One region of the Fusibacter sp. QWL-12 genome, then DNA from elsewhere that is predicted to be linked to it. Evidence: predicted binding sites of a transcription regulator. Region 1 holds the regulator's gene; each other region holds the start of a gene.

Region 1 (2,282 bases):
GAAGTTGGTACCAAAATTACTTGACCAGTGTAGATCGTGGCATCGCTAAGCTCATTATACTGCTTAATACGATAAACAACGGCTCTAATATCTTCTTCATAGTAATTATGTGAAGCAGCAATATCCCATAATGTATCCCCTGGCATCACTTCAATTTTAAGTGGTTCGTGATTCGTAGTTGCTTCAGACATAAAAAAGCCTGCTACATAAGTTACGATGGTGCTCAATATAATTAGTGTGATTAAACTCATAATGACAAAACGAGTTCTGTTTACAATATATAGTCTTTTTCTTCTTTTATGGCTATTACTAGGTTGTCTAAGGTAGTCGTAATGCATTACATCTTTATCTGCTTTCATAGGATTCAACTTCCTTTCTTGCGACTTTTCGGACCAGTTCCGAACATGCGTTCTTTCAATGTCATTATATACGAACGGATGTTCTTTGTAAAGAGAAAAACAGAACTAATGTTTGATTTTTTTTTGTCTCTGTGTTATAATCAGCATAAATACAGGAGTTCAAGCTATTTTAAAGTTACGACGCACTATTTTGCGCATTATATTTTGATAAATAAATTATATCTATAGGGGGTATCATGGGCGCTTCTATATCAAAAAAACAACAAATGATTTTAGACTTCTTAAAGGACGAAGTCTCAAAAAAAGGTTATCCACCATCAGTAAGAGAAATTTGTCAAGCTGTAGGCTTAAAATCTACTTCGACTGTACATACACATTTAACGAGGCTTGAAGAACTTGGAATGATTAGACGAGATCCGACTAAACCGAGAGCGATTGAAATCTTTGATATGGATCACGAACCAGTGTCTAATGTCGTTTCCATGGCGCGAGATACTCAATTTATTCCTATAGTTGGTGAGATTACTGCTGGTCAACCTATTCTTGCAGTAGAGAATATTGAAGAAACCTTCCCTATTCCTTCTGATTTCGTTGATGAAGGAACTTATTTTATGTTAAAAGTTAAGGGCGATAGCATGATTGAAGCCGGAATTTTTAACAGAGATTTAGTATTAGTAAGAAAACAAAATGATGCAATTAGCGGTGATATAGTCGTTGCAATGATTGATGACAGTGCAACCGTTAAAACCTTCTATAAAGAAAAAAGCAGAGTTAGATTGCAACCTGAAAACCCTACAATGTCACCTATTTATGTTGATGATGTTCAGATATTAGGTAAAGTTAAGGGTGTTTTTAGAAAAATGTAAAATGAATTCTTGTAATAATCAAACGAGCAACAAGTTGACGTAATTATATTATGTCAACTTGTTTTTTTATTTTCATTTATTTCCTTTTTTTTACGTATTTTAGTGATAAAATCACCCATTATGTTATAAAATGGTTATTTTATTGATTCCAAAAAAGTGATATTATTTTAGTAGTACAAAATATTTTTAAAGGAGATTTGTATGTCATATATAACATCAGTTTTTGACCGTGTTAAAATGAGAAATCCTAATGAAAAGGAATTTCTTCAAGCTGTTGAAGAGGTTTTTGAGTCTCTTGAGCCAGTAATTTCTAGACATCCAGAGTATGAAAAAGCTAATATCTTAGAAAGAATTACAGAGCCTGAAAGACAAATCGTTTTCAGAGTTCCTTGGGTTGACGATCAAGGCAACCTAAACGTTAATAGAGGTTTCAGAGTACAGTTTAACGGTGCGATTGGGCCTTATAAAGGCGGTTTACGCTTCCACCCTTCTGTATATATTGGCATTGTAAAATTCCTAGGATTTGAACAAATCTTTAAGAATTCACTAACTGGCCTACCAATCGGTGGCGGTAAAGGTGGTTCTGATTTTGATCCAAAAGGTAAATCTGACGCTGAAGTTATGAGATTTTGCCAAAGCTTTATGACTGAATTATATCGTCATGTTGGTCCTGATGTTGATGTTCCTGCTGGGGATATTGGCGTTGGTGGCCGTGAGATTGGCTTCTTATATGGACAATACAGAAGAATCAGAGGCGCTTTTGAGAACGGTGTCTTAACTGGTAAGGGATTAACTTATGGTGGATCGCTTGCAAGAACTGAAGCGACTGGTTTTGGATTGGTTTACTTCGTTGAAGAAATGTTAAAACATAATGGTAAAGATTTAAAAGATAAAACTGTAATTATATCGGGTTCAGGCAATGTAGCCATTTACGCATGTAAAAAAGCAACTCAACTGGGTGCAAAAGTTGTAGCGATGTCTGATTCTAGTGGCTATATCTATGATGAGAATGGTATTGACTTACCTGCAATTCAAAAAATTAAGGAAGTTGAAAGAA
Region 2 (2,282 bases), 570 kb from region 1:
GGATAATTATACGATCTGCACTTGTGGGAACCACAAATTTAGCAGTTCCTCTAGAAGGATCCGCATGCAGGCTGTTAGAATAGCCTACATAAATGGTAACTGAGCTAGTGACGAGTTTCTTATCTACTAAATCCAAACACATTAAATCCATCATCTCACTAACAATCAGTCTACCCTCATAGAAATCATAATCTCTCATGAGCACTTGACCACTTGATAAGCAATTGCTTTTAGAATGATAGCCTTTAATATCTGCCATCGTCACTGGTTCACGTCCCCAAGCATGGTCGATTAAAAGTTCTGCATCGATACCAAAAAGTTCATATAAAAAATTTTCATCCATTTCAGCGATTTGTCGCATGGTCTGAATGCCATAACGCGCTAGCGTTCTCGCAGTTCCCTTACCAATACGCCAGAAGTCAGTCAAAGGACGGTGCTCCCACAACTGGATTTTAAATGATTCTTCTGTAAGCTCACTAATAAAATCCTCAGAGTGTTTTGCGGTTATATCTAAGGCAATTTTTGCTAAATATAGGTTTGTACCTATACCACAGGTCGCTCTAACGCCTGTTTCTTTTAAGATCACGCTCATCAGCATTTGTGCCATTTCTTTTGCTGTCATATGATAGGTATTTAGATAGCTCGTTAAATCTAGAAAAGCTTCATCTACAGAATAGATGTGAATGTCCTCTTTAGAAATGTATCTCAGATAAATTTCATAGATATCTGCAGAATAATCGATGTATTTTTGCATTCTAGGGGGCGCAATAATATAGTCAACCCCTTTGGGAATCTCAAACAGACGACAACGATTTTTAATACCGAGCGCTTTCATTGAAGGTGTAATGGCTAAACAAATAGTCTTTTCAGAGCGTTCAGGATCTGCAACTACCAAATTAGTGGTCATTGGATCAAGTCCACGTTCAACACATTCAACCGAGGCATAGAAGGATTTTAGATCGATGCAGATATATACGCGTTCATTCATTTTACACCTCCTTAGCCAATTGATTTCCATATATATTATAACTTTTTTGACGAAAAAGAACAAATGTTCTTTCTATAAAAAAACCGTTGTTCTAACCAAGTTTGTAAGTACATGATTAGTCCAACGGTTTTAAGATTTAATATTATAGATTAAATTATCTAAACTTATATAATCAAATTTTCATGGTGTCTAAACTTATTGCTTTTCTACTATTTGGGTAGACAACAGTTGACCTAAGCTCATAGGACGCGCATAATAATAGCCTTGATAAATATCGATCTCAAAGGTATCCAGTATTTGCTCTTGTTCAACGGTTTCTACACCTTCCACTACTACCCTCATTTCAAAAAGATTAAACAGCTCGAGGGTCTTCGAAAATACCAGTCTTAGCTTTTCATCCGCTAGCAAATCCTTTATAAAGAATCGATCGAACTTTACTTCGTCAAAATTGAGTTTTGAAAATCGATTTAATGAAGAATACCCTGTTCCAAAATCGTCCAAGGAAATTTCAAAACCAAATTTCTTTATGGTTTTAATCGTATCTTCAACTTTTTTGATATCATATAAAAGTGCGGTTTCAGTTATTTCAAAAACGATCTCATGAGAATTCACTTCATACTTATTTAGCAAGTTGTTGACAATGAGCATGAAATCTGACTCCATTAGCTGTATCGAAGATAAATTAATGCTGATTTTACGGCCATTATTCCACTTTAGATGATGAATATTAAAAAAGACAGACTCGATGACCTGATAGGAAAGCTTTGAGATTAAACCCGTTTTTTCAGCAAGTGGTATAAACACACTTGGCGATATAAATTGATCTTCTAACTGCCATCTTGCTAGCGCTTCATAGGAAATCACTTCTTTAGTTTTTGCATCAATTTGCGGTTGATAATATACCTCAATTTGATGATTCGCTATTGCATTTTTTAAGTGATATTCAAGATTATACTGTGCTTTTTCCGCTAAGTATTTTGACATCGCTATGAAATAGACACCACCATCATTGCTTTTTGATTTCTGATTTGCTACCTCAAGTGCTCCGATAATTGTATGTGCATATTCTTTGTATGTTTTGTCCGCTTCAAGCGAAGTGATCCCTACAGCAATCTCAAGTCGAAAATTCATGATTGATTCCAGTGAAAATGCAACCTGAATTTGTTTGATAAAGTTAAAAACCTCATGTTGTGTCATGTCTTCTGTGACGATTAAAAATTTATCGTTGTACAGTTTAAATAAGTGATGGCTTTTTTCTGTATAGCTTTGTAATTGCTCTGCCATTTTTTTCAGT
Region 3 (2,282 bases), 1.5 Mb from region 1:
AGCTCCCTTCTGCTGCTTAATTAAATTGTTTTACAAGAAGACCTTTCAATAATTTCAGTTGGAAAGACCATATGTTGATGTGATTGTCTTTCATCTAATATACCTACCATAATTTCTGCAGTGGCAAACGCAATTTCTTCAACCGGTTGATGAATTGTCGTAAGTGCTGGATTAAAAAAAGCAGCATAGTCGATATCATCAAATCCAATGATGCTGATGTCATTTGGAATATTGAGCCCTTTTTCACCAATTGCCTTAGCAGCACCGATGGCCATGACATCTGAGATTGCAAATACTGCTGTAAGGTCGTCGGCTTTCTCAAGTAACCTTTTCATCGCTTCATAGCCTGTTTCAAATGTATATGCGCCAACTTCAAAGTAATTGTCGTTTTTTTCTATTTTATTTTCTTCAAGTGCTTTAATATAGCCCCTTGTTCTTATAGTGCCGACGGACATATCCTGATCACCAGAAGTGATAATACCTATTTTTCGATGTCCACTCTCGATTAAAAATTCTGTAGCTGACTTTGCAGCCTCTTCATTATCAATTATTACGCTTGAAAAGAGGTTTTTATTCAGTAATTCAGGAATTTCTGTTGAAGCCATTATCAATGGGACTCCTAAACGTTCAATTTCCTTATCTGTAAGCTGATCAAAATCACCACCTAAACAGATAATTCCCTTTAGCTTTTTTTCCATGATAAACTCGAATGCTGCATCAATATCCTTTGTTGCTTCAATATTATAGTGAATCACTGCAGAGTAACCAGCATAAGAAAGTTTCTTTTCTATCGATTCGATCATATGCGCAAAAAAAGGATTGTACATCCCTTTTATCAAAATCCCCACATCCATCGTTTCAGATCTCTTAAGATTTCTAGCGCTATTATTTGGAATATAGTTATATTTCGCGATTACTTCAAGTACGCGTTCTCTCGTTTCATCTTTGACGTCTGAATGCTGATTGATCACTCGCGATACGGTACTTACACCAACCCCTGCAAGCTTGGCAATATCTTTAATATTTAGGTTTCTCACTTTATCCTCCTAAATGAATCGCAGTTTATGGTAACGTTACTGGTAACGTTTTCATAAATTGATTATATCATATCCTCTTGGTATCAAAAAGAGAAATTTGACACACTGATTGCTATCTGAGTTAAAATCATGTATACTAAAAACAGTACATATGTTCTGAATTGGAGTGCGTTATGAATCGACAAATTATTCATTTTGATATAGATGCTTTTTTTGCGTCAGTAGAACAGTTAGACCATCCTGAATACAGAGGAAAACCACTTATCGTTGGTGGCGACTCTGATAGAAGTGTTGTATCTACATGTTCATACGAAGCACGTGCGTATGGTGTCCACAGTGCGATGAGCATCGTCGTTGCAAAGAAACTATGTCCAAATGGCATTTATGTCTATGGAAACATGCAGCGATACTCCGATATATCAAGTCAAATCTTTGATTTGATAGAGTCAGAGTTTGATACTGTTCAAAGGGTTTCTATTGATGAAGCTTACATTGATGTAACCGGTCTTGAGAATCCTATCGAAATAGCAAAACGTATAAAAAAAGAAGTGAACGAACTGACCGGACTAACGATTTCCGTTGGTATTTCGTATAATAAATTCTTGGCAAAATTGGCTTCAGACTGGAACAAACCTAATGGTATTTTTGAAATTGTTCCTTCTCAGATTCCCGATTTATTGCGTCCGTTACCTATTATTAAAATCCATGGTCTTGGGAAAAAATCATGTGAAAAGCTCAATAGAATCGGTATTTTTACGATCGATGATCTTTACTCTTATCCAAGTGAGCTTTTAAATGATATTTTAGGTGAGGCTTGGGCTAAAGAAATCATCGATCGTATTCACGGCATTGATGATCGACCTGTCAAGGAATATGCAGAACGAAAATCCTATGGCCGTGAAACCACACTTGAAGAGGACAGCGACGATCGCGAGTTATTATACGCAATCCTCTATAAATATCTCGTTAAAATACAACATCGCTTAGATGAAAAAAGTTTAATGCCTCGAACGCTGACGATTAAAATTAAATATCATGACTTTGAGCAGTTTACTAAAAGTCATAGTTTAGAGTACAACACAAATGATTTTAACATTCTTGAAGCAACTCTAATTAATATGTTTGAAGGATTAAAGCTAGAAAAACCTGTACGTCTGATTGGGCTGAGCTTTTCGAATCTTGAGGATGCCGATTATAAGCAGTTTAATATACTTGAAGGATTAGGAACGTATTCGACTAGCATGC

Evidence for each region. Region 1 encodes LexA, which represses DNA repair genes until DNA is damaged. Its sites were predicted from a motif close to CNAACANNTGTTNG; they were not measured.
Region 2: a site for LexA is predicted at 1,045-1,058, ahead of AC4PID_RS15040 (Y-family DNA polymerase). Genes of this name have one in related genera too.
Region 3: a site for LexA is predicted at 1,182-1,195, ahead of AC4PID_RS10805 (DNA polymerase IV). Genes of this name have one in related genera too.

What each region holds. Positions count from the first base shown of each region.
Region 1 covers NZ_CM178745.1:3,703,707-3,705,988, reverse strand. Annotated here, with positions in the region: gene AC4PID_RS17700 (LysM peptidoglycan-binding domain-containing protein) at 1-359, opposite strand, end outside; gene lexA (transcriptional repressor LexA) at 596-1,225, shown strand; gene gdhA (NADP-specific glutamate dehydrogenase) at 1,427-2,282, shown strand, end outside.
Region 2 covers NZ_CM178745.1:3,135,263-3,137,544, reverse strand. Annotated here, with positions in the region: gene AC4PID_RS15040 (Y-family DNA polymerase) at 1-988, opposite strand, end outside; gene AC4PID_RS15035 (EAL domain-containing protein) at 1,184-2,282, opposite strand, start outside.
Region 3 covers NZ_CM178745.1:2,238,934-2,241,215, reverse strand. Annotated here, with positions in the region: gene AC4PID_RS10810 (LacI family DNA-binding transcriptional regulator) at 21-1,037, opposite strand; gene AC4PID_RS10805 (DNA polymerase IV) at 1,211-2,282, shown strand, end outside.